3 regions of the Xanthomonas vesicatoria ATCC 35937 genome follow, and region 1 is predicted to be linked to each of the others. Evidence: predicted binding sites of a transcription regulator. Region 1 holds the regulator's gene; each other region holds the start of a gene.
What was found. Region 1 encodes FliA, which starts transcription of late flagellar genes. Its sites were predicted from a motif close to TAAAGTTTNNCNNNCNNNGGCCGATAA; they were not measured.
Positions count from the first base shown of each region.

Region 2: the regulator FliA is predicted to act here: its motif matches at 2,228-2,254, upstream of BJD12_RS14745 (GGDEF domain-containing protein).
Region 3: the regulator FliA is predicted to act here: its motif matches at 4,590-4,616, upstream of BJD12_RS06885 (methyl-accepting chemotaxis protein).

Region 1 covers NZ_CP018725.1:257,586-265,004, forward strand. Annotated here, with positions in the region: gene BJD12_RS23650 (XVIPCD domain-containing protein) at 1-620, shown strand, start outside; gene BJD12_RS01055 (chemotaxis protein CheA) at 838-2,493, opposite strand; gene BJD12_RS01060 (protein phosphatase CheZ) at 2,496-3,122, opposite strand; gene cheY (chemotaxis response regulator CheY) at 3,122-3,514, opposite strand; gene BJD12_RS01070 (RNA polymerase sigma factor FliA) at 3,550-4,317, opposite strand; gene BJD12_RS01075 (MinD/ParA family protein) at 4,314-5,198, opposite strand; gene flhF (flagellar biosynthesis GTPase FlhF) at 5,185-6,879, opposite strand.
Region 2 covers NZ_CP018725.1:3,403,050-3,410,468, forward strand. Annotated here, with positions in the region: gene BJD12_RS14740 (DUF808 domain-containing protein) at 1-79, shown strand, start outside; gene BJD12_RS14745 (GGDEF domain-containing protein) at 567-2,195, opposite strand; gene glgA (glycogen synthase GlgA) at 2,679-4,262, shown strand; gene BJD12_RS14755 (1,4-alpha-glucan branching enzyme) at 4,259-6,493, shown strand; gene treZ (malto-oligosyltrehalose trehalohydrolase) at 6,496-7,419, shown strand, end outside.
Region 3 covers NZ_CP018725.1:1,587,151-1,594,569, reverse strand. Annotated here, with positions in the region: gene rluD (23S rRNA pseudouridine(1911/1915/1917) synthase RluD) at 1-764, shown strand, start outside; gene pgeF (peptidoglycan editing factor PgeF) at 766-1,581, shown strand; gene BJD12_RS06895 (DUF4166 domain-containing protein) at 1,578-2,108, shown strand; partial or broken gene BJD12_RS06890 (thiol-disulfide oxidoreductase DCC family protein) at 2,095-2,530, shown strand; gene BJD12_RS06885 (methyl-accepting chemotaxis protein) at 2,654-4,522, opposite strand; gene BJD12_RS06880 (membrane-bound PQQ-dependent dehydrogenase, glucose/quinate/shikimate family) at 5,239-7,419, opposite strand, start outside.

The sequences.
Region 1 (7,419 bases):
GGAAGACAAAAGATGGAGTTGATAAAGGCTTTGAGGGGGATATCAGACCCGTAGAAAACGTAGATGATATCAAGAGCATTCCTGCTCCTGTGCCTAAAAGTGAGTTGAATAAGGAGCACAACAATCCGAAGCCCAAACAGGAACTTTGGCAAAAGGTGATTGGTGAGGCGCAGCCGCCCGGTGAGCAGGTATCTCCATTACAGGAAGTAACACAGCTCGCGAGAGTGCTGCCAACAGATCCGCTGCATCATCAAGCAGAAGAAGCCGTTCGCCGCCTTGAGCAAGGTCTCGGCCGCGAGTACGACGACAACAGCGCACGGCTGGCAGCAAGCAGCGCGTATTTAGCCAAAGAGAACGGGCTGTCGCGAATCGATCATGTTGTGCTGAGCGAGAACACCAAGTCCGTGCGACAGGGTGAGAACGTTTTCGTTGTGGAAGGCGCGTTGAACGACCCCGCCCACAAGATGGCGCATATGAAGACGAGTGATGCGATTGCGCAGCCCGTCGAGCAATCCTTTGCGCAATTACAGGCCTTGGGCGAAACTCAGCGCCAACAGCAATCCCAGCAGCAGGATCAACAGCGAGAGCAGTCGATTGCGCCTCAACACCGGATGGTGTGAGGGCTAGTGAAATAACGGTTCCAGGTTCACTTCCACGGCAGCCTGACCTTCGCCAAGCCATCGCGCCCATGCCTGCGCGCGTAGCGACATAGATCGGCAGCGATGTTGGTAGTGAAACGACAACGGCCGCAGTACGCGGCCGTTGTCGTTAGATCAGGCAACCAGGATCGTCTTGACGATTCCCGATTCCCGATTCCCGATTCCCGATTCCCGAGAATCAATGATCGCTGGAGCGCAATCCATCCACATCCAGGATCAGTGCCATGCGGCCATCGCCGATCAGGGTGGCGCCGGCGTAGCCGGGCAGGCCGCGTAATGCGCGGGGCAGGGGCTTGATCACCACTTCCTCGCGGCCGCGGACCTGGTCCACCACCAGGCCGAAGCGGGTTTCGCCGGCCTGCAGCAGCACCACGGTCAGTAGCGGCGGTTGTTCGGCGGGTACGCCCAGCCAGCGGCGCAGGTCGATCAGGGGCAGGGTGTGCGAGCGGCGGTCCAGTACGGCGCGGCCGTCGAACCAGCCCAGCGAGGTCTGCGGGGCGTGCAGCACTTCCACCACGCGGGCCAGCGGCAAGGCGTAGACCGCTTCGCCGGCCTGCACCAATAGCGTAGGCAGGATCGCCAGGGTCAGCGGCACGCGGATCATGAAGCGGCTGCCACGGCCCAGTTCGGACTGGATCTGGATCTGCCCGCTCAACTCGCGGATGCGTGACTGCACCACGTCCATGCCAACGCCGCGGCCAGAGATATCGGTGACCTCGGCCTTGGTCGAGAAGCCCGGCATGAAGATCAGATGCAGACATTCGTCGGTGCTCAGACGTGCCGCCGCTTCGGCGTCGATCAGGCCCTTGCCGCGCGCGATTTCGCGCAGCCGCTCCGGGTCGATGCCGGCGCCATCGTCCTGGATTTCGATGCTGACGTAGTCGCCTTCCTGCTGCGCGGACAGGCGCACGTGGCCACTACGCGGTTTGCCGGTGGCTTCGCGCAGGGCCGGCGATTCGATGCCATGGTCGATGGCGTTGCGCACCAGGTGCACCAGCGGGTCGGCCAGGGCTTCGACCAGATTACGATCGAGCTCGGTTTCGGCACCGATCAGTTCCAGCTCCACTTCCTTGGACAGCGTGCGCGCAACGTCGCGGGCCACCTTGGGGAAGCGCGCGAACACCTTGCTCACCGGCTGCATGCGGGTGCGCATGACTGCGGTCTGCAGGCGGGCGGTGGCGATGTCCAGCGTGCTGACCGCGCGGTCGAGTTCTTCATCGCGCAGACGGGTACGCAAGGTCTTCAGACGATTGCGCGAGAGCACCAGTTCGCCGATCAGGTTGACGATGGCGTCCAGGCGCTTGGTGTCCACGCGCACGGTCTGCTCGGCTTCGGCACCGCCTTTGGCGGCACCTTTCGGTGCGGCCTTGGCGCCCGGTGCCGGCGCAGCATGGCCGTCGTCGTGCACTGGCGCAGCAGCGGCTGCCTTGGGCGCGGCCTTGACCGCTGGCGGGCCGCTCTTGGCGTCGAACTGCGCGATCAGCGACGCCGGTGCATGCGGCACGGGTTCGCCCGAACCCATCGCATCCAGCATGGCCTGCAGATAGTCCAGCGATTGCTGCGCGGCATCGAAATGATGCGCCTGCAGCACCGCCTGGCCCGAGCGTGCCATGCCGAGGGTTTCTTCAGCGGCGTGGCACAGTTCCACCATGGGTTTGATCGCCAGAAAGCCGGCGCCGCCCTTGAGCGTGTGGAAGCCGCGGAACACCGCGTTGAGCTGGTCGGCTTCGTCTGGCGCCTGTTCCAGCGACACCAGCTGTTCGCCGAGGCGATCCAGGATTTCCTGGGCCTCGACGATGAAATCGGCAGCAATATCGTCTGGAACAGCACTCATGGTTACAACCCCAATCCGGACAGCAAATCGTCGGCGTCGTCCTGCGACACCGCATGACGGTCCAGGCCCTTGACTGCAGGACCGGCAAGACCGCCGTCGTCTTTCTTCGGCTCGCTGCTCTTGGGCGGCAGGCCCAGCGCACCGAAGCCTTCATGCACGCGGCGCACGATCCCGGCCACACGCCGGATGATCTGCCCGCTGAGATCCTGGTAGCTCTGCGCCAGCGACAGCTCGGTCAGGTTGTGGCGCATCTTGTCCATCAGCGCGCCCTGGTCCTGATTGAGGCCGCCTTCGCGCAGCTGGTTGGCCAGCACGCGGCACTCTTCGACCAGATCCAGCGTGCGATGGCTGGCCTTTTCGGTCATTTCCACCACGTGATCCAGGCGCGAGCAGGCATCGTCCAGTTCGCCGGCTTCCTCAGGCACGGTGGGCAACTCGCCCAGCGCCTGGCCCAGTTCGCGCGCGAGCCGGCTCAGGCCCTGCATCATCGGACGGGTGCGCAAGGCGGCGAGATGATCCACCTCACGGCGCCAGGCAATTTCGTCGCCGCTTTCCAACGCATCGAGCGCGCCCTGCAGGCGGTCGATCAGCGCGGCGCGTTCTGCATTGGTATCGATGGTGGCGTCCATCAGGCGGTCGCCGCCAGACGTTCGAACACCTTGCCCAGCTTTTCTTCCAGCGTCTGCGCGGTGAACGGCTTGATGATGTAGCCGTTCACGCCACACTGCGCCGCTTCGATGATCTGCTCGCGCTTGGCTTCGGCGGTCACCATCATCACCGGCAGGTGCTTGAGCTTGGCGTCGGCGCGGATGTTGCGCAGCAGGTCGATGCCGGTCATGCCGGGCATGTTCCAGTCCGTCACCACGAAATCGAACGGGCCCGCACGCAACGCGGCCAGCGCGCTGTTGCCGTCTTCGGCCTCTGCGGTATTGGTGAAGCCGAGATCCGCCAACAGATTCTTGACGATACGTCGCATCGTCGAGAAGTCGTCCACGATCAGGATCCGCATGTTCTTATTCACATCAAGCTCCTAACGCTAAAAATTACGCGAAAAAATTAGTCGTCGATTTCGACACCGGCATCAGCCAGTTCGAAGACTTTGAGGCGGCCGCGCAAACGCACCACGGCCTGGCCATGGATCTGGCAGACGCGCGACTCGCTGACACCCAGCACGGCGCCGATTTCCTTCAGGTTCAATTCCTGTTCGTAGTACAGCGACAGCACCAGCTGCTCGCGCTCGGGCAGCTGGCCGATGGCCTTGCCCAGCTCGCGGCCGAATTCGCCACGCTCCATCATCTGCTGCGGGTTGGGGCCACCTTTGGCGGTGGTATCCAGCTCGCCGTGATCTTCGATGCGCGATTCCAGGCTCAGCACCTGGCCGCGTGCGGCGTCTTCCATCAGCCGCAGGTAATCGGGCAGCGGCATTTCCATGGCTGCGGCCACTTCGGTGGCGGCGGCGGCGCGGCCGGTGTTCTGCTCGATCTTGCGTACTGCGGCGGCAGCGTCGCGGGCACGGCGGTGCACCGAGCGCGGTACCCAGTCGCCACGGCGGATCTCGTCGATCATCGAGCCGCGGATACGGATCGAGGCATAGGTTTCGAACGAGGCGCCCTGGTCGGAGTCGTAACTGCGCGAGGCTTCGATCAGGCCGATCATGCCGGCCTGGATCAGGTCGTCCACTTCCACGCTGGCCGGCAGACGCGCCGCCAGATGGTGGGCGATGCGGCGGACCAGGTCGGCGTGCTGGGTCACCACGTCGTTGGCGTTGTTGCGCTGCACGGCGCGGTACTGCGCGCTGGCCGTGGTTGCGGTAGCAGTGCTCATGCGGCCACTCCCCGTTGAATGATGCGTTCGACAAAGAACTCGACGTTGCCGCGCGGCACGGTGGGGGCCTGCCAGCGCGAGGTACGGCGTGCGATTTCTGCAATGGCCTGCGCCGATGGGCTTGACGGGTAGGCCTTGATGACGGGTTGCTGACGCTGCACCGACAGGCGCAACCAGTCGTCCTGCGGCACGTGGCCGAGGTAGTTCAGCGACACATCGCCGAGGAACTTTTCGCAGACGCGCGAGAGCTTGTCGTACAGCAGGCGGCCTTCGTTGGGGTCGCGCACCATGTTGGCGATGATCTGCAGGCGGTCCACGCCGCGTTCGCGGGAGAGCACCTTGATCAGCGCGTAGGCGTCGGTGATCGAGGCCGGCTCGTCGCAGACCACCACCACCGTGTCCTGCGCGGCCTGGCAGAAGGTCAGCACGCTGTCGGTGATGCCGGCGGCGGTGTCGATGACCATCACGTCCAGGTCGCGTTCCAGTTCGGAGAACACATTGACCAGGCCGATGTGCTGGGCTGGGGCCAATTCGGCCATGTGACGGCGACCGGACGCGGCCGGCACTACCAGCACGCCGCCGGGACCTTCGATGATGACTTCATCGAGCGTGCAGCGGCCGGCGATCAGGTCGGCCAGGGTGTACTTGGGCGACAGGCCCAGGACCACATCCAGGTTGGCCAGACCAAGGTCGGCGTCCAGCAGCAGCGTGCGTTTGCCCATGTCGGCAAGCGCCACGGCCAGGTTGGCGGAGATGTTGGTCTTGCCCACGCCGCCCTTGCCACCGGTCACGGCAATGGTGCGCACCGGGCCCAAAGGCTCGGGACGGGTCGCCGACAGGGGGAAGGCGTTGGTCAGCTTTGCGTATTCACGCGACTGCATGGTTGTGCTCCGGAGTACAGGGCTTATCGGCAGCGCGCCGTAAATCTTCAAGACGAAGAACGAGACTGGCGGCATTGGCGCGGTGCAGGTCGTCGGGGACCCGCTGTCCGTCAGTCACCCAGGTGATGGGCAGTTGGTGGTCGACCACCACCGACAAGGCGCTGCCGAAGCGGCCGGTCTCGTCGAGTTTGGTCAGCACCACGCCTTGGGGTTTGGCGTGGGCGAAGCGGCGCACGACCTCGTCGAGATCGGCGAAATGGGAGTTGGCGGGCAGCACCAGCAGCGAGGTGACCTGCTGGGCGGCGCGCAGCCAGTTCAGCTGGGCAGCCAGGGCGCGATCGCGCTGGCCCATGCCGGCGGTGTCGATCAGCACCAGCTTGTAGTCGCGCAGGCGGTCCAGCAGTTCGAGCAGGCTTTCGGCACTGTCGGCCTCGTGCACGGCGATACCGAGCTGGCGGCCATAGCTGTGCAGCTGCTCGCGGCCGCCGACGCGCAGGGTGTCGGTGGTGACCAGCGCCACGTCGCGCGGGGCGTGCTGGGCGGCGAAGCGCTGCGCCAGCTTGGCGATGGTGGTGGTCTTGCCGGCACCGGTCGGGCCGACCAGGGCGATCACGCCGCCGCGTTCCAGCGGGTCGACCGGGGCGACCGGCAGGCGCTTGGACAGCAGGCCCAGCATCAGCCCGCGGCCACGGTGCAATTCGGTATCGGCCGGGATCTGCATGGCGACATCGCGGGTCAGGCCGGCGTCGAAGCCGTAGTCGTCCATCAGTTCCAGGGCCTGTGCACGCACCGGAGAGCCACGCAGGCGCTCGTCGGTGAGGCGGTTCATTTCGCGCTCGATCATCTGGCGCATCAGCGCCAGCTCGCCGCGCAGCTGCTTGAGTTCTTCGTCGTTCTGCGGGATCGGCGCGGCGGCCACCGGCACTGCGGCCAGCGCGGCGGGGGCCGGCGGGGCGACCACGATCGGCGGCAGCGCGGCCGGCGGCAGGATCTGCGGCAGCGCGTCGTCCAGGTCGAAGTCGGCCTCGTCGGCGAAGGCGTCGTCGTCCTGGTCCTGGGCGGCGTAGGCGGGCGCGCCCACCGCTGCGGCCACGACCGGGGTCGGCGCCTGGGCCGGCGCGGCCTGCACGGCCGGGCGCTGCGCCGGAGCGGTGGTCAAAAAGTCGGCGAACAGCTGTTCCGGGACCGCCGACAGCGCGTGTTCCTGGCGCTGTACGACCGGCGCAGCCAGATCCTGCACGGCCGGCATCGGCGCCGCGCTGCGGATCGGGGTGGCGACCGGGGCCTGGCGCGGCACGCTGGCCGGCTGACGCAGGGCCATGGCGGCGATCATTTCTTCGGCGGCGCTGGCAACGCGCTGACGGTGGCTCATGCCCGCATCGGCGGCCGGCTTGAGCGGGGCGTGTACCGGTGCGGCAGGGCGGGCAGCGGCCTGCGCCGGCTGTGCCGGAGCCTGCTGCACGGGTGCCTGCTGCGGAGCGGTGTGGGTGACCGGCGCATCGGAGCGTGCGGTTTCCAGTGCACGCTGCACGAGTTCTTCGTCGTAGTTGCTGGCGGCGACGATCTCGATGCCTTCGGCGGTACGACGGTTGGACAGGATCACGGCATCCGGGCCGTGTTCCTCGCGCACCATGCGGAATGCGGTGCGCATGTCCGGGGCAACAAAGCGTTTGATCTTCATGCCACGTGCCTCCAGGAACGGGACCCGCCGGACGCCGGACGGGTGCGCGATGAATGTGGGTGTGTTGCCAGCGTCATGAGTTGCCTGTCCCGTTCGTAGTTCCAAGTCCTGCCATCCGCCCCGCAGCGGTGGTGCTGTCTGCGGTCTCGCCAGAGCTAATGCATGCGGTGTGCCAAAACAGCGGTGCTGGGTTTTTGGCGAGTGGGTGCGGTGTGTGTGCGGAGGAGGCCGGGGACTGATGCGAAGCCGGGATTGCTGCGCCAAGTCGATGTTCTGATTCGAGTTTTCGACGGCGTTGGGTGCCGATTCGAGGTCGTATCTGTGCTGGACGGCAGGGCAGATTGCGTGTCTTGGAGCGCGTTGGACGCCCGCGCGAACCGCGCGAACGTGGATTTCGTCACGCGTCCCTGGGTCGGTGACATGCAATCGATTGGGGGTGGCCGAGTGGCGGATTTCCGACGCCTGCAGTTGAGGGTTGGCGGCCGGCCGGCGGCGATTGCTGGAGGACGCAATGGAGGCTGTCCGGCTTTACCACAGGGC
Region 2 (7,419 bases), 2.0 Mb from region 1:
CGGGGTGGTCGCCGGCGCGGTGGTGCTGGCAGTGGTCACCGGGTTTCAGAAGCTGCGCGGCAACAAGGCCGCGCACTGAGGGCTGGCTGCATTGCCGATAAGGCGGTGGCACCTGCGATGCTGGTGTCCGACCCTGCGGTGACGATGGGGCCGAAGAGGTGAGTTGGCTCAGTTCGCGGCGCGGTGGTGATCCTGATCGCCACGTTTCATTCCCGACGGTGACAGTTTGGCTTCGTCCGTGGTGCGTAGGCGCGTAAGCAGTGCGCTATGCATTCCTCCCTGGGGCAAGACGTGCTGCGGGCTGGCATCTGCAGGCGGTAGCGACATGCAGCCGGGATCAACCAACCTGGTTGCGGTGGTCTGTCGCATTCGATCAAGGCTGACCCTTGGCGGCGGTAGCGCTGTGTGGTCTGGCCCAGCTGATACGTCCAGCGCACACAGGTCACCGGCTGTCGCTCACGTCACTCAGGGCTTGGCCCGATCCCGTGAGCGATGGCTCGACCGGGCCTGCAACCTGCGCGTCCTCCCAACTGCCCGCGCTGTCGAGGGATCGCCAGCGCTTGTGACTAATCGGCGCTGATCACCCGATTCTTGCCCGCGGCCTTGGCGTCGTACATGGCGCGGTCGGCGCGGCGGACCAGCTCGTCCTGGGTCTCGTCGGTGTGGCGTAGCGCCACGCCGGCGCTGAAGCTGATGAAGATCCGCACGTCCTCGTGCAGCAAGGAGCGCTGCGCCAGGGCGCGCTGCAGGCGGATGACCGCCGCGCTGGCTTCGAAGATGGTCGAGTCTGGCAGCAGCAATACGAATTCTTCGCCGCCGAAGCGGGCAATGGCGTCGGTCGTGCGCAGGACCGCCTTGGCGACCTCGACGGTATGGCGCAGCGCGGCGTCGCCACCGGCGTGGCCGTGGGCCTCGTTAAGGCGGCGGAAGTCGTCCAGGTCCAGCATCGCCACGCACAGCGGCTGGCCGCCGCGCTGGGTGCGTACCGCTTCGCGCTGGAACAGTTCTTCGAAGCCGCGCCGGTTGAGCGCGCCAGTAAGCTGGTCTTCGCGGACCAGCCCGGCCACCGCGTTGAGCTCCTGTTCGAGCGAGGCGATGCGTTGTTCGGCGTCTTCGACCTGGCGGCGTGCCGACAGCAGCTCGTCGCGTGCTGCCAGCGCCTGCGCCTGGACCCCAGCGGTGTCCTGCAGCACCTCCTGCAGCAGGCGATTGAGATCGGGAATGCTGCGAGCGTCGCCGATCGCCTGCGAATAGCCGGCAACGCGGTCGTGGTACTCGCCGGTACTGGTGGCCATGCCGTCGAGCCGGTCGACGAAGGACACCATCATCTCGCGCATGGCGGTCTTGGAATCGGCGATGCCCTGCTTGAGCAGGCCCTGCTTGTAGATCACCTCGCGTAGGGTGCCGCGTGCCTGCTCGATCGATTCCACGTCCAACGGCCCGGCCAACAGCTGCCGCACGACCGAGATCTGGCCCTGCAACCAGCTGCGATCGTCGAGGAGTTCGCCGACGTTCTCCAATAATAGGTCGAACAAGCCGAGCAGCAGATTTTGCTGTTCGCTGGCATCCTCGGCACGCAGACCGATCTGGTGGCTCAGCTCGCGCAGCCGCTGCTCCAGCGTGATCAGCTCATGCCCCGGCCGCCAATGGCGCAGTGCCGATGCCAGGGTCTGGGCTTCTTCGGCCAGCTCGGGGCTGCGTTGCAGCAGGGTGGCCAGGGCATTGCCCAGCGCATGCCGCAACAGGTCGCGCAGCTGTTCGGCTTCGGTGCGGCCTTCGGCGATCGAGTCGCCGATATCGATGGTGCGGATGTATTTGTCGATCAGCTGGCGCAGCGTGCGGCCGTAGCCTGGCCAGTCGCCGGCGGCATAGGCCGCGCTCAGGCGCACGCCCATGTCGCCGAGCTCGCCATGCAGGCTGGCGATGCCTTCGGCGAACGCCAGCAACAGCGCTTCGGGATGCGCAGCGTGCGAGAACAGGCGCATCAGCAGCGCCGTGGCTGCCGCCGGGTCGTGCGCGCCGGACTTGGCCTTGGCGGGAACCAGCTGATGGGCCGCCAGGCCCTGCACGGCATGCGCGCTGTCGCGCACGCTTGGCAGCGCGGCGGCGGGGCGTGCGGTGTCCGTGCCGCCCCAGGGCAGCAGACGGCGCAGCCCGCCACGCGGGCGGCTTGGAAGTTCAGGCTGGTCGGCCATGCCAGGTCTCGAAAGGTCTACGTGCTTGCTGGTTATCGGCGCGCCCACAAGTGGCTTGAGCAGGCCGGACCGTAGGCTACCGTTCCAAGGCACGCATCCAATCCCCAGCCACGTGACGGCAGAGGACACGCGCGCATGCATGAACGCGTTAGGCGGATGACGACGAACGCAGCTGCACTCTCCCACATTCGGTGCATCTCAATGCCCACGCACCGACGCGGGGATGTCATCGCACTGCAACGCCTCGCTTATGCCTGCGGACATGCGCAACCATGTGTAAAGGAATGTGGGCTGTCGCAGAAAAGTCAGCACATGTTCACGCATATTTTATTTGTACGGGGTGTAGATTCATCACCAAGGACGACGTGGAGTACGCGCGTTGGCCCCGCTCCTCATTCGTAGCATGTCGTCTGGCTATATCGGCAGACGATGGTTTTCGCTTCGCCGTTTTCCGTCTCCACCCACTTTACGACGGACGTTTAGATGGTTGCCACGATGCCGTTTCATGCCACCACTGCGCGCCTAGAGCGCAGCACGATGCTCCCCACGCTGAAGAAGAGTGGGAGGCCGCGTGATGCGCGAGGGCGGTTCATTCGCCACCACGAGCGGCTGCCGGTATCGCTGGCAGATACGCGCGGTGCGTTGTTCGTGGTGTCGGAGATGGCGGACTTCATCAAGGCCGGTGGTCTGGGCGATGTGGCAGCGGCACTGCCGCGCGCGCTGCGCCATCGCTACGACGTGCGTGTGTTGATCCCGGGCTATCGCGCCGTCCTCGAGCGCGCCGGCAAAGTGGAGATCGTCGGTCGCGTGCTGGCGCATGCCGCGATGCCGGCCTGCGACATCGGCCGTATCGTGCAGTCCGATGGCCTGCCGATCTACATCCTGCTGTCCAAGGAACTGTTCGAACGCGATGGCTCGCCGTATGTGAGCACCAGCGGCTCGGAGTTCGAGGACAACGCGATCCGCTTCGCCACCTTGTCGCATGCCGCCGCGCAGATTGCCGCCGGCCATGCCGGACTGGGCTGGAAGCCGCGCCTGCTGCACCTCAATGACTGGCCGTGTGCGCTGGCTGCCGCTTATGTGCGGTGGTCCGGCGGCACCACCCCGTGCCTGCTCACTATCCATAACCTGGCCTACCAGGGCCTGGTGCCGTATTCGATGGCGTCCGCACTGGGCATCCCGGCCGAGCGTGTGGCCGAACTGGAGTTCTACGGGCAGATGTCGTTCCTGCGCGGCGGCATCGTCAATGCCGACCACGTCAACACCGTCAGCGTCAGCTATGCCAAGCAGATCACTGGCCCGGCGCAGGGCTGCGGGCTGGACCGGCTGCTGGCCGGCCGCGCCGCCAAGGGCGCGCTGACCGGCATCGTCAACGGCATCGACGCCAGTTGGGACCCGCGCACCGATGCTTACCTGGATTCGCACTTCAGCGTGAACCAGTGGCAGGGCCGGCAGGCCAATGCTGCCCAGGTGCGCAAGGCCTTCGGGTTGCGCGACAGCACCGGGCCGCTGTTTGCGGTGGTGTCGCGGCTGGTGCATCAAAAGGGCCTGGACCTGATCTGCGAGGTTGCCCCGCAGATCGTGGCGGCCGGTGGGCAGATCGCGGTGATCGGCGGAGGCGAGCCGGAGATCGAACAACAGGTGGCCGAGCTGACCCGCCGGTATCCCGGCCAGGTCGGAGCCTTCATCGGGTTTGAAGAAGGCCTGGCGCGGCGCATGTTCGCCGGTGCGGACTTCCTGCTGATGCCGTCGCGCTTTGAGCCGTGCGGCCTGAGCCAGATGTACGCGCAGCGTTTTGGCTGCCTGCCGATCGCGCATGCCACCGGCGGGCTGATCGACACCGTGGACGATGGCGTCACCGGCTTCCTGTTCCAGCAGGCCAGCGTTGAAGCCTTGCGCCGCTGCCTTGAACGCGCCTTCCGCACCTTCCGTCTGCCCAGCTTGCTGTCGGCGATGCGCCGTGCGGCCATGCTGCGGCCCAGCGGTTGGGATGTAGCCGGCAAGAAGTATCTCTCCCTCTACGAACGCACCGCCGCAACCGCACCTGCGCTTGCGACGGTGTCATGAGCGAACGGTTGGGCGTGCCAGGGCAGGAAACGGAAGGCGAGGGTGTGACCACGGAAGGAACCTCTGACATCGCGCTTGCCTTGCAGGCGCTGGCCGACGGGGCGCCCACCGACGCGTTCGCGGTGCTGGGCCCGCACCTGCAGGCTGATGGCCGTTGCCGCGTTCGGGTGCTGGCACCCGGCGCCGAGGCGATGGGTCTGATCGATGCCCGCGGCAAATTGCTGGCGCGCATGCAGGCCGGCGCGGTCGATGGCGTGTTCGAAGGCGAGCTGGCGGTCAATGGCCCCTATCGGCTGCGCATTGTGTGGCCGGACGTGGTACAGGAAATCGAAGACCCCTACGCGTTTGCTCCGACGCTGGACGAATCGTTGCTGCTGCAGATCGCCGCCGGCGACGGGCAGGCATTGCGCAGTGCGTTGGGCCCACAGCACCTGCGCTGCGGTGATGTGCCCGGCGTGCGCTTTGCGGTCTGGGCGCCGCATGCCCAGCGCGTGGCGGTGGTGGGCGACTTCAATGGCTGGGAGGCACGGCGGCATCCGATGCGCCGGCGTAACGGCGGCTTCTGGGAGCTGTTCCTGCCGCGCGTGGAAGCCGGCGCCCGCTACAAATATGCCGTTACCGCTGCCGATGGCCGCGTGCTGCTCAAGGCCGACCCGGTCGCGCGCCAGAGCGAGCTGCCGCCGGCCACTGCCTCGGTGGTGCCCGGCGGCGCCGCGTTTGCATGGGCCGATGCGCAGTGGATGGCCAGGCGTGCGGTGCAAACGCTGCCGGCGCCGATGTCCATCTACGAGGTGCACGCCGCCTCGTGGCGCCGCGATGACCACAACCAGCCGCTGGACTGGATCAGTCTGGCAGAGCAGCTGATCCCCTACGTGCAGGAGCTGGGCTTCACCCATATCGAGCTACTGCCGATCACCGAGCATCCGTTTGGCGGCTCGTGGGGTTACCAGCCGCTAGGCCTGTATGCCCCCACCGCGCGGCACGGCAGCCCGGACGGTTTTGCGCAGTTCGTCGATGCCTGCCATCGCGCCGGCATCGGCGTGATCCTGGATTGGGTCAGCGCGCACTTCCCCGATGATGCGCACGGCCTGGCGCAGTTCGATGGCGCCGCACTGTACGAGCATGCCGACCCGCGCGAAGGCATGCATCGCGACTGGAATACGCTGATCTACAACTACGGCCGCCCGGAAGTGACCGCCTACCTGTTGGGCAGCGCACTGGAGTGGATCGACCATTACCACCTCGACGGCCTGCGCGTGGATGCGGTGGCCTCGATGCTGTACCGCGACTACGGCCGTGCCGAGGGCGAGTGGGTGCCCAACGCGCATGGCGGCCGCGAGAATCTGGAGGCAGTGGCGTTCTTGCGTCAGCTCAATCGCGAGATCGCCACGCGCCATCCGGGCGTGCTGACCATCGCCGAAGAGTCCACCGCCTGGCCTGGCGTGACCGCACCGATCAGCGATGGCGGGCTGGGCTTCACGCACAAATGGAACATGGGCTGGATGCACGACACGCTGAGCTACACGCAGCGCGATCCTGCCGAACGTGCGCAGCACCACAGCCAGCTCACCTTCGGCCTGGTGTACGCGTTCTCCGAGCGCTTCGTGCTGCCGCTCTCGCACGATGAAGTGGTGCACGGTACCGGCGGCCTGTTGGGCCAGATGCCGGGCGACGACTGGCGTCGCTTCGCCAACCTGCGCGCCTACCTGGCGCTGATGTGGGCGCATCCGGGCGACAAACTGGTGTTCATGGGCGCCGAATTCGGCCAATGGCGCGACTGGAATCACGATCAGTCGCTGGACTGGCATCTGCTCGACGGGCCGCCGCATCGCGGCGTGCAGCAATTGGTGGGCGATCTCAACGCCACCTTGCGCCGCGTGCCGGCACTGTATCGCGGTGCGCATCGTGCCGAAGGCTTCGACTGGAGCGTGGCCGACGACGCACGCAACAGCGTGCTGGCCTTTATCCGTCACGATCCCGAAGGCGGTGCGCCGCCCTTGCTGGCAGTGAGCAACCTCACCCCGCAACCGCTTCACGACTACCGCGTGGGGGTGCCGCGTGCCGGCATCTGGCGCGAAATCCTCAACACCGACAGTGCCCACTACGGCGGCAGCAACCTCGGCAACAGCGGTCCTCTTGCGACCGAGCCGATGGGCATGCACGGGCATACGCAACGTTTGCGCCTGACCCTGCCGCCGCTGGCCACGATCTACCTGCAAGCGGAGAAATAACAATGAACCAGCGCAACGACATCATCCCGGCCTGGGGCGCATGGCCAGCGGGTGAGGGACAGGTGCGCTTCGCGCTCTGGGCCCCGAATGCCACCAGCGTGGAGGTCGTCTTCGATGACGGCACGCGCAGCGCGCTGCAGGCTGGGCAGGACGGGTTCTTCACCGCCGCCCTGAGCTGCGCAAGGACTGCGCGTTATCGCTATAGCGTCGATGGTGGCGAGCCGGTACCGGACCCGGCCTCACGCTGGCAGCCCGATGGTGTGCACGGCCCCAGCGCGGTGCAGCCCACCGACGGCTACCGCTGGAGCAACACCCAATGGCAGGGTCGGCCGTGGGGCGAGGCGGTGATCTATGAGTTGCATGTTGGCACCTGCGGCGGCTACGCCGGCGTGCAGGCGCAGTTGCCGCAGCTGGCCGCGATGGGGATCACCGCCATCGAACTGATGCCGTTGAGCGCGTTTCCAGGCACGCATAACTGGGGCTACGACGGCGTACTGCCGTATGCACCGGCGGAAGCCTACGGCACGCCGGACGAACTGAAGGCGTTGATCGACGCCGCACACGGCCACGGCCTGATGGTGTTGCTGGACGTGGTCTACAACCACTTCGGCCCGGACGGCAATTACCTGCACAGCTACGCCGGCCCGTTCTTCAACGAAGACAAGCCCACCCCGTGGGGTGCGGCGATCGACTTCCGCAAGCCGCCGGTACAGCGCTATTTTCTCGACAACGCACTGATGTGGCTGCATGAATACCGCTTCGACGGGCTGCGCCTGGATGCGGTGCACGCCATCACGCCCAATGCCTTTCTGGACACCCTGCGCGAAACTGTGGAAACCAGCCTGCCGGCCGGACGCCACGTGCATCTGGTACTGGAAAACGAGGCCAATCAGGCCTCGCAACTGCAACGTGGCTACACCGCGCAG
Region 3 (7,419 bases), 1.3 Mb from region 1:
AAACCCAGACGCATGCGGCCCCGCAGGACATCCCGCTGAGCGTGTTGTACGAAGACGACCAGGTGCTGGTGATCGACAAGCCGGCCGGCCTGGTCGTCCACCCGGGCGCGGGCAATCCGGACGGCACCTTAGTCAATGCGCTGCTGTTCCGCGACCCGGCGTTGTCGGCGGTGCCGCGCGCCGGCGTGGTGCATCGCCTGGACAAGGAGACCAGCGGCGTCATGGTGGTCGCGCGGACCGTGCAGGCGCAGACCGCGCTAGTGGAACAGCTGTCCGCGCGCGATGTGCATCGCCAGTACCTGGCAGTGGTGGTCGGTGCGCTGGTGTCTGGCGGCACCGCCAATGCGCCGATCGACCGCCACCCGCGTGATCGGCTGAAGATGGCGGTGCGCGACGACGGCCGCGATGCGGTCACCCATTACCGGCTGCGCGAGCGCTTCCGTGCACATACCGCCCTGGAATGCCGCCTGGAAACCGGGCGCACCCACCAGATCCGCGTGCATATGGCGCATCTGAAGTCGCCGATCGTCGGCGACCCGTTGTACGGCGGCGCGCTCAAGCTGCCCAAGGGCGCCACCGACGACCTGGTCCACGAACTGCGCACCTTCAAGCGCCAGGCGCTGCATGCCGAAACGCTGGAATTCCTGCATCCGGTCAGCGGCCAGCCGGTACGCGCCACCGCTCCGGTGCCGGCCGATCTGCAGCGGTTGATGACCGCGCTGCGCGAAGACAGCGCACGTGCCGCCGAGTTGGCGCGCCGCTGACATGGCAGTGCCTGCACCGTTCGTGCTGGCGGCGGACTGGCCGGCGCCGCCGCGCATCCAGGCGCTGACCACTTTGCGCTACGGGCTGGGCGGGTCGCTGCCGCCGTTCGACACGCTCAATCTGGGCAACCGCAACAGCCCTGAGGGCGACACGCCCGACCAGGTGGAGCGCAACCGGGCACTGCTGGTCGAGGCATTGGCATTGCCGAGCGCGCCGCACTGGTTGCGGCAGGTGCATGGTGTCGAGGTTGTGCGCTTCGAGGCACCGCCACGTGCGCCCGGCGCGCAGTTCAATGGCGCGGGCGATTACGCGTCGGCTGCGTTCGAGCCCACGGCCGATGCGGCCGTCACCGCAGTGCCTGGCGTGGTGCTGGCGATCCTCACTGCCGATTGCCTGCCCGTAGTGCTGGCGGCGGCCGACGGCAGCGAAGTGGCCGCCGCGCATGCCGGTTGGCGTGGCCTGGCCGACGGCATGCTGGAGCGCAGCGTGGCCGCCATGCGTGCGCCTGCAGCGCACGTGATCGCCTGGCTGGGGCCGGCAGCGGGACCGCAGACGTATGAAATTGGCGAGGACGTCTTCGACGCCTTCGTTGCCGACGATGCATCAGCACAGGCCGCCTTCAGTGCCACGCGGCCAGGGCATTGGCGGGTGGATCTGTATGCATTGGCGCGCCAGCGCCTGCAGCGTGCCGGTGTGCCGGCCAACGCGATCCATGGTGGCGGACTGTGCACCATTTTCGATCCGCATCGCTTTTTTTCGCATCGCCGCGACCGACGCAGCGGACGCATGGCCACGCTGGCCTGGATCGCGCCCTGAGTACGCCACTATTTGCGCAGGTACTGGGCCAGGATGCCTTTGCGCAGCTACCGGCGCCGGTGCGCGCGCTGCATGCGGTGCAGCAGCGGCAAACCTTTGGCGGACGGGCGCAGGTCCAGCGCGGTCGCCATGCGCTGGTGCCGTTGCTGGCGTTGCTGAGCCGCTTGCCGCGCAGTGGCGAGGTGGATGTCGAGGTGGAGTTTTTGGTCGATGCGCACGGCGAGCGCTGGCATCGGCGCTTTGCTGGCTTGCCGATGTACTCGCGGTTGTGGCGGCACGGCGACGCACTGCGCGAGCATCTGGGTGCGGTCCGCTTCGAATTCGCGCTGCGTGCCGACGCCGACGCGTTGTACTGGCAGGCCACGCGCGTATGGGCGTTCGGCGTGATTCCCCTGCCTGCGCGCTGGTTCGAGCAGGTGCGGTGCCGCGAGCATGCCGACACCGGGCGCTACGGGTTTTCCGTCGACGTGCACCTGCCGCTGGTCGGGCCGTTCATTCGCTACGAGGGTTGGCTTGAGCCACGTTGAATCCCCGCACGTCGCTGCGCGCAGTGCGCCGGCCACCATCGTGTTCGATGGGGTGTGCCTGTTGTGCAATGGCTGGGTCAAGTTCCTGCTGCGCCACGATCAGCGCGGGCGTTATCGCTTTGCCGCAATGCAGGGGCACGCCGGGCGTGCGCTGTTGCAGCAGCACGGGCTGGACCCCGACGATCCGCTGTCGTTTTCTGCTGGTGGACGACACCGGTGCATGGACCGACAGCGATGCCATCGTGCGCGTGCTGGCGGGATTGGGAGGCGTTTGGCGCGTTTTTGCCGTGTTGCGCGTGGTGCCGCCTGCCTTGCGCGATAGCGGGTATCGCCTGATCGCACGCAACCGCTATCGCTGGTTCGGCCGTAGCGAGCACTGCATGCTGCCCACGCCCGAGCAGCGCGCGCGGTTTCTGGACTAATCCACGCTGCTGCGCAGTCGCCTCTGCATAGCAGCGCACCTGGGCGCGACTGGCATTACCGGGAATGCCCAGTCGCGCCCAGGTGCACTCCTGCGGTGATCGTGCGATTCGCTGCGCTGGCGGTTAAGCCGCCGCGCTTTTTAGACTTGCGCGCACGACATTCGAGTTGCCGCCGTGGGCCGGCTGCAGGCGAAAGATCGATACCGCATCGGCCAGTTCCACCGCCTGTTCTTCCAGGCTGCGTGCGGCGGCGGTGGCTTCTTCCACCAATGCGGCATTGCGTTGGGTGACCTCGTCCAATTGCGCGACAGTGCGATTGACCTGTTCAATGCCGCTGGATTGCTCGGCGCTGGCCGAGGTGATCTCGCTCATGATGTCGGTGACGTGTTTGACCGAGCCGACGATCTCGCGCATGGTCGCGCCGGCGCGATGCACCAGGCCCGAGCCGAGCTCCACCTTGTCGCTGGAATCGGCGATCAGCGTCTTGATCTCTTTTGCCGCATCCGCCGAGCGCCGCGCCAGTGCGCGCACTTCCGAGGCGACGACCGCAAAGCCGCGGCCCTGTTCTCCGGCACGCGCCGCTTCCACCGCGGCGTTGAGCGCCAGGATATTGGTCTGGAACGCGATGCCGTCGATGACGCCGATGATCTCACCGATCTTGCGTGAGGCAGTGCTGATCTGGCCCATGGTGGCGACCACATCGTCCATCACCTGGCCGCCGCTCTGTGCCACTTCGCCGGTACCTACCACCAGTCGGTTGGCCTGCAATGCGCTGTCGGCGTTCTGCTTCACGGTGGAGGTGAGTTCTTCCATCGAGCTTGCGGTTTCTTCCAGATTCGCCGCCTGCTGCTCGGTACGTTCGGACAGATCGGTATTGCCGGCGGCAATTTCCACCGCCGCTTGGCGGATGGTGTCCGATGCAGTCTGGATGTCGCCGATGATTTCGGTCAGACGGGTGACGGTCTGGTTGGTGTCGTCGCGCAGACGCGCAAAAATACCGTGCGCGTCTCCCTCCACGCGCTGGGTGAGGTCGCCCTCGGCCAGCGCGCCGATCACGCGCGCCAGGGCCGCAAGGTGGGTCTCCACCGAGTCGTAGATGCGGTTGATGCCTTGCGCCAGCGACAGCAGCACGCCGTCCATGCCATCGAGCTGCATGCGGCGGCTGAAATCGCCCGCCGAGGCGGCGTCGATGATCTGGATCAGCGCCTGCTCGGCGTTGACCTGCGCGGTGACATCCACCCACTGCGCGATGGTGCCCAGCTTGGTGCCGTCGGCGGCAATGATTGGGCTGTACACGAAGTCGATCTGGCGGCCGAAGAACGGCGCACGCACGGCCTTGGACGCATTCAACGCGCGCATGCGGTCGATGGCGGCCTGGCTGTCCGGATAGATGTCGCCGATGCTGCCGCCGACGAACCCTTCGGCATGGAAGCTGGGGCGGAAGCTCTGCACATCCGGCTCGATCAGCTTGAGCATCGCCAGCAGTTTGCGGTTGGCGAACAAGACCTGGCCGTCGTCGTCGGCGATGCGGATCATGGTGTCCAGATCGTCGAGCGCCTTGATGACGAACTGCCCATGGCGCAGGCCTTGTTCCATCACGTCGATCCGGATGGCCAGCTTGTCCTGGGTTGCCTGCAACGTCTGCAGCAGCGGTGCGAGCTCACCGGATGCGGCACGCAGGTTCAGTCGCTGAAAGCGGCCTTCTCCCAACGCAGCGACCGCGTTCACTGCTTGCTGCAAGTGGGCACTGTTGCGACGACGTGCCCACCACCACAGACCAACGCTGGCCGCGCCAAGCACCAGCAGTGCCGGGAACAGCTTCGCAAGCGCGCTGCCAACGCCGCCGGGCACAAGCGTGGCGGCGTAGAACGTCAACAAGGCCAGCAGCCCAAATTGTGTGGTAGCGGGTAGCCATGCGGTCCAGGCGGCACGCGCAACGCTTGCGCCTGCCGGTGGGCGGGAAACAGAAGCGGCATCGTGTGAAGGCAACATAGGCTGAGTCCAACTAGGTGATCTGGAATAGGGGGATCGGTGGATGGCAGAAGTGGGCTGCAATGGGGTATCGGCGGCCGAGCCCGAATCATGATGCTGTGAAGGCACCGTTTGTCGGAATGCCTGACGTGGAGCAGTGGAAGGCCGATGTGCCTGATTTGGAAGCGTTTTCAGTTCCAGTGCGCCTGTTTCCAGCGTGTGCCGAAGCCCGGAAACAAGGGTTTTTTTTTGTAAATTCTGCGTGAATTTTCTAGTCCATAAAGTGCGATTAGTCCTGCGCCCCGATGGGTGGCTGGCGGCTTGCTCTCTAGTTTTTGGCGATAACCGTCCTGCCTGCGGTTGGGGCCCGCAGCCGGGCTTCGCGTTGAAGTTCAAGCAGGCATGAACCAACGCCAGGGCAGGCAATGCATCGACCGCTGGCGTCGCAACAGGAACTTGCAAAACAGTGATCCGAAGGACTTCGAAAGAGACCTCATCCGGCACGTTGGTGCGATGCAAATGGCCGCGCTTGTCAGCCACCGTCGGGCACACCTCCTCGGCGGGCGCAACACAGTGAGATCCAGGCGTGCTGCGGGACCGTGGATGCCAACCGCACGCCACATGCTCCCCCAACCGCGCAACGACAATCCGCCCACTCGGGGCAGGCCGCGCCCATAAAAAAACCGGCCGTCTCGCGACGGCCGGTCTGCAGTGTCACTGCACGAACGGGCTGGCGATTACTTCGCCGGCGCCGCCGAGGCATCGTCCGGCAATGCCCAGGCGATGACGCTGTCGCCAGACTTGGTTTCCATGCGGTCGTGCCCGCCCACGGCAGCCACGATGTATTGCTTGCCGTCAATCGTGTAGCTCATCGGTGCGGCTTGCGGGCCGGCTGGCACCCGGGTCTCCCAGACCTGCTTGCCGGTGCGGGTGTCGAAGCCACGCATGAAGTCGTCCAGGCTCGCGCCGATGAAGGTCACGCCGCCGGCAGTGGCCAGCGAGCCGCTGTTGTTGGGCGTGCCGATCTCGAACTTGGTCTTGGACGGGATGCCCATCGGGCCTTGGTCGTAGCCTGTGCCCAGCGGACGGCGCCACAGCACCTGCTGCGTGCGCAGATCCACGCCGGCGATGTAGCCCCACGGCGGAGCGACGCACGGGGTGTTGAGCGGCGACATCCACGGCTCCTTGCGCGCGCCGTAGGCCAGACCCTTCTGCGCCATGTAGCCGGGCGTCTTGCTCTTGCCATCGAACACCGACACCACGCCCAGCTCATTCATCTTTTCGCGGGTGTAAACCTGCAAGGTGTAGGGCAGGCGGTTGCTGTTCATCACCATGATGCCGCGCTGCAGATCGACCGAGACGCCGCCCCAGTTGATGCCGCCGTGGTTGCCGGTGAAGGCCAGCGAGCCTTGCAGGGTCGGCGGGGTGAACATGCCTTCGTAGCGCAGCTGCTTGAACTGGATACGGCACGCCAGCTGATCGAACGGGGTCATGCCCCAGGCATCGGATTCGATGATGGTCTCCACCTCGCGGCTCGGCGCGCCCACGGTATTGGGCATGCCCGGCGAGACCGGCTGCGTGGCTGCCGTCCAGTCGCCATGATCGGTGCCCTGCGGCACGGCCATTTGCTTGACCGGCATGATCGGTGCGCCGGTGGCGCGGTCCAGCACGAACACCTGACCGGACTTGGTGGCCTGGATCACGGCAGGGCGGGTGCCGCCGCCGGCCACCGGCCAATCGACCAGGTTCGGCTGCGGGCCGATGTCGTAATCCCACAGGTCGTGGTTGACGGTACGGAAGTGCCAACGCTCCTTGCCGGTGGCCGCATCCACGGCCACCAACGAGGCGGTGTATTCCTCATCCTGCGGGGTACGGCCCTTGCCGAAGAAGTCGCCGGACGCATTGCCGGTCGGCAGGTAGACCAGGCCTAGCTCGTCGTCTGCAGCCATCAGCGACCACACGTTCGGAGTAGAGCGGGTATAGGTCTGGCCGGCCGGCGGCTCGGGGGTGATCGTCGGGTTGCCCAGATCCCACGCCCAGCGCAGCTGGCCGGTGAGGGCATCGAAGCCGCGCACCACGCCCGACGGCGCATCGCCTTCCTGGCCGTCACGCACCTGGCCGGTGGGCTGGATCACCACACCGCGCATCACCACCGGCGGCGAGGTCGGGCCGACGAAGCCCGGCTTGGTGTTGCCGGTGCCGGCATTGAGATCGACAAAGCCGTTGTTGCCGAAGCTGGTGCACAGCTTGCCGGTCTGTGCATCCAGCGCACCGAGGCGGCCATCGACCATCGGCCAGAAGATCCGCGTCGGGCAGTCGGCGGTGCCTTCCGGCGCCTGGTGATACGACACGCCACGGCAGGTGGTGGCGGCCACACCGGCCATCGCCTTGGGATTGGTCTTCGGATCGAAGCGCCAGCGCTCCTTGCCATTGGCCGCGTCCACCGCGATTACCTTCTGGGTGGGCGTGCAGATGTAGAGCAGGTCGCCGCCCTTGAGCGGGGTGTTCTGGAAGGCGTAGCCCAGCTTGGAGCCGGCCGGTTTGAGATCGCCGGTATGGAATTCCCAGGCAATCTTCAGGTTCTTCACGTTCTCCGGGGTGATCTGCGCGCCGGGTGTGTAGTGATTGGACAGGTTGGAGCCTGCATACGCAGTCCAGTTGCTGGCGTCGTGATTGGCAGCGACGTTGCCGTCCGGACTGGGTACGTTAGCGCGGCTGAAAGCCGTGGCATTGTCGGCCGCCTGCTTGGAGGCGTCGGCCAGCTCCACGTTGCGCGGTACAAACAGCGGCCACAGGATCAGGGCGGCGCCCAGGATCGGCAACACGCCTGCCACCACGACATAGCCGGCGCCGGACAACGGCTGCATGCGTCGACGCGCCACGCCCCAGAACGGCAGCAGCAGCAAACCGAGCACCGA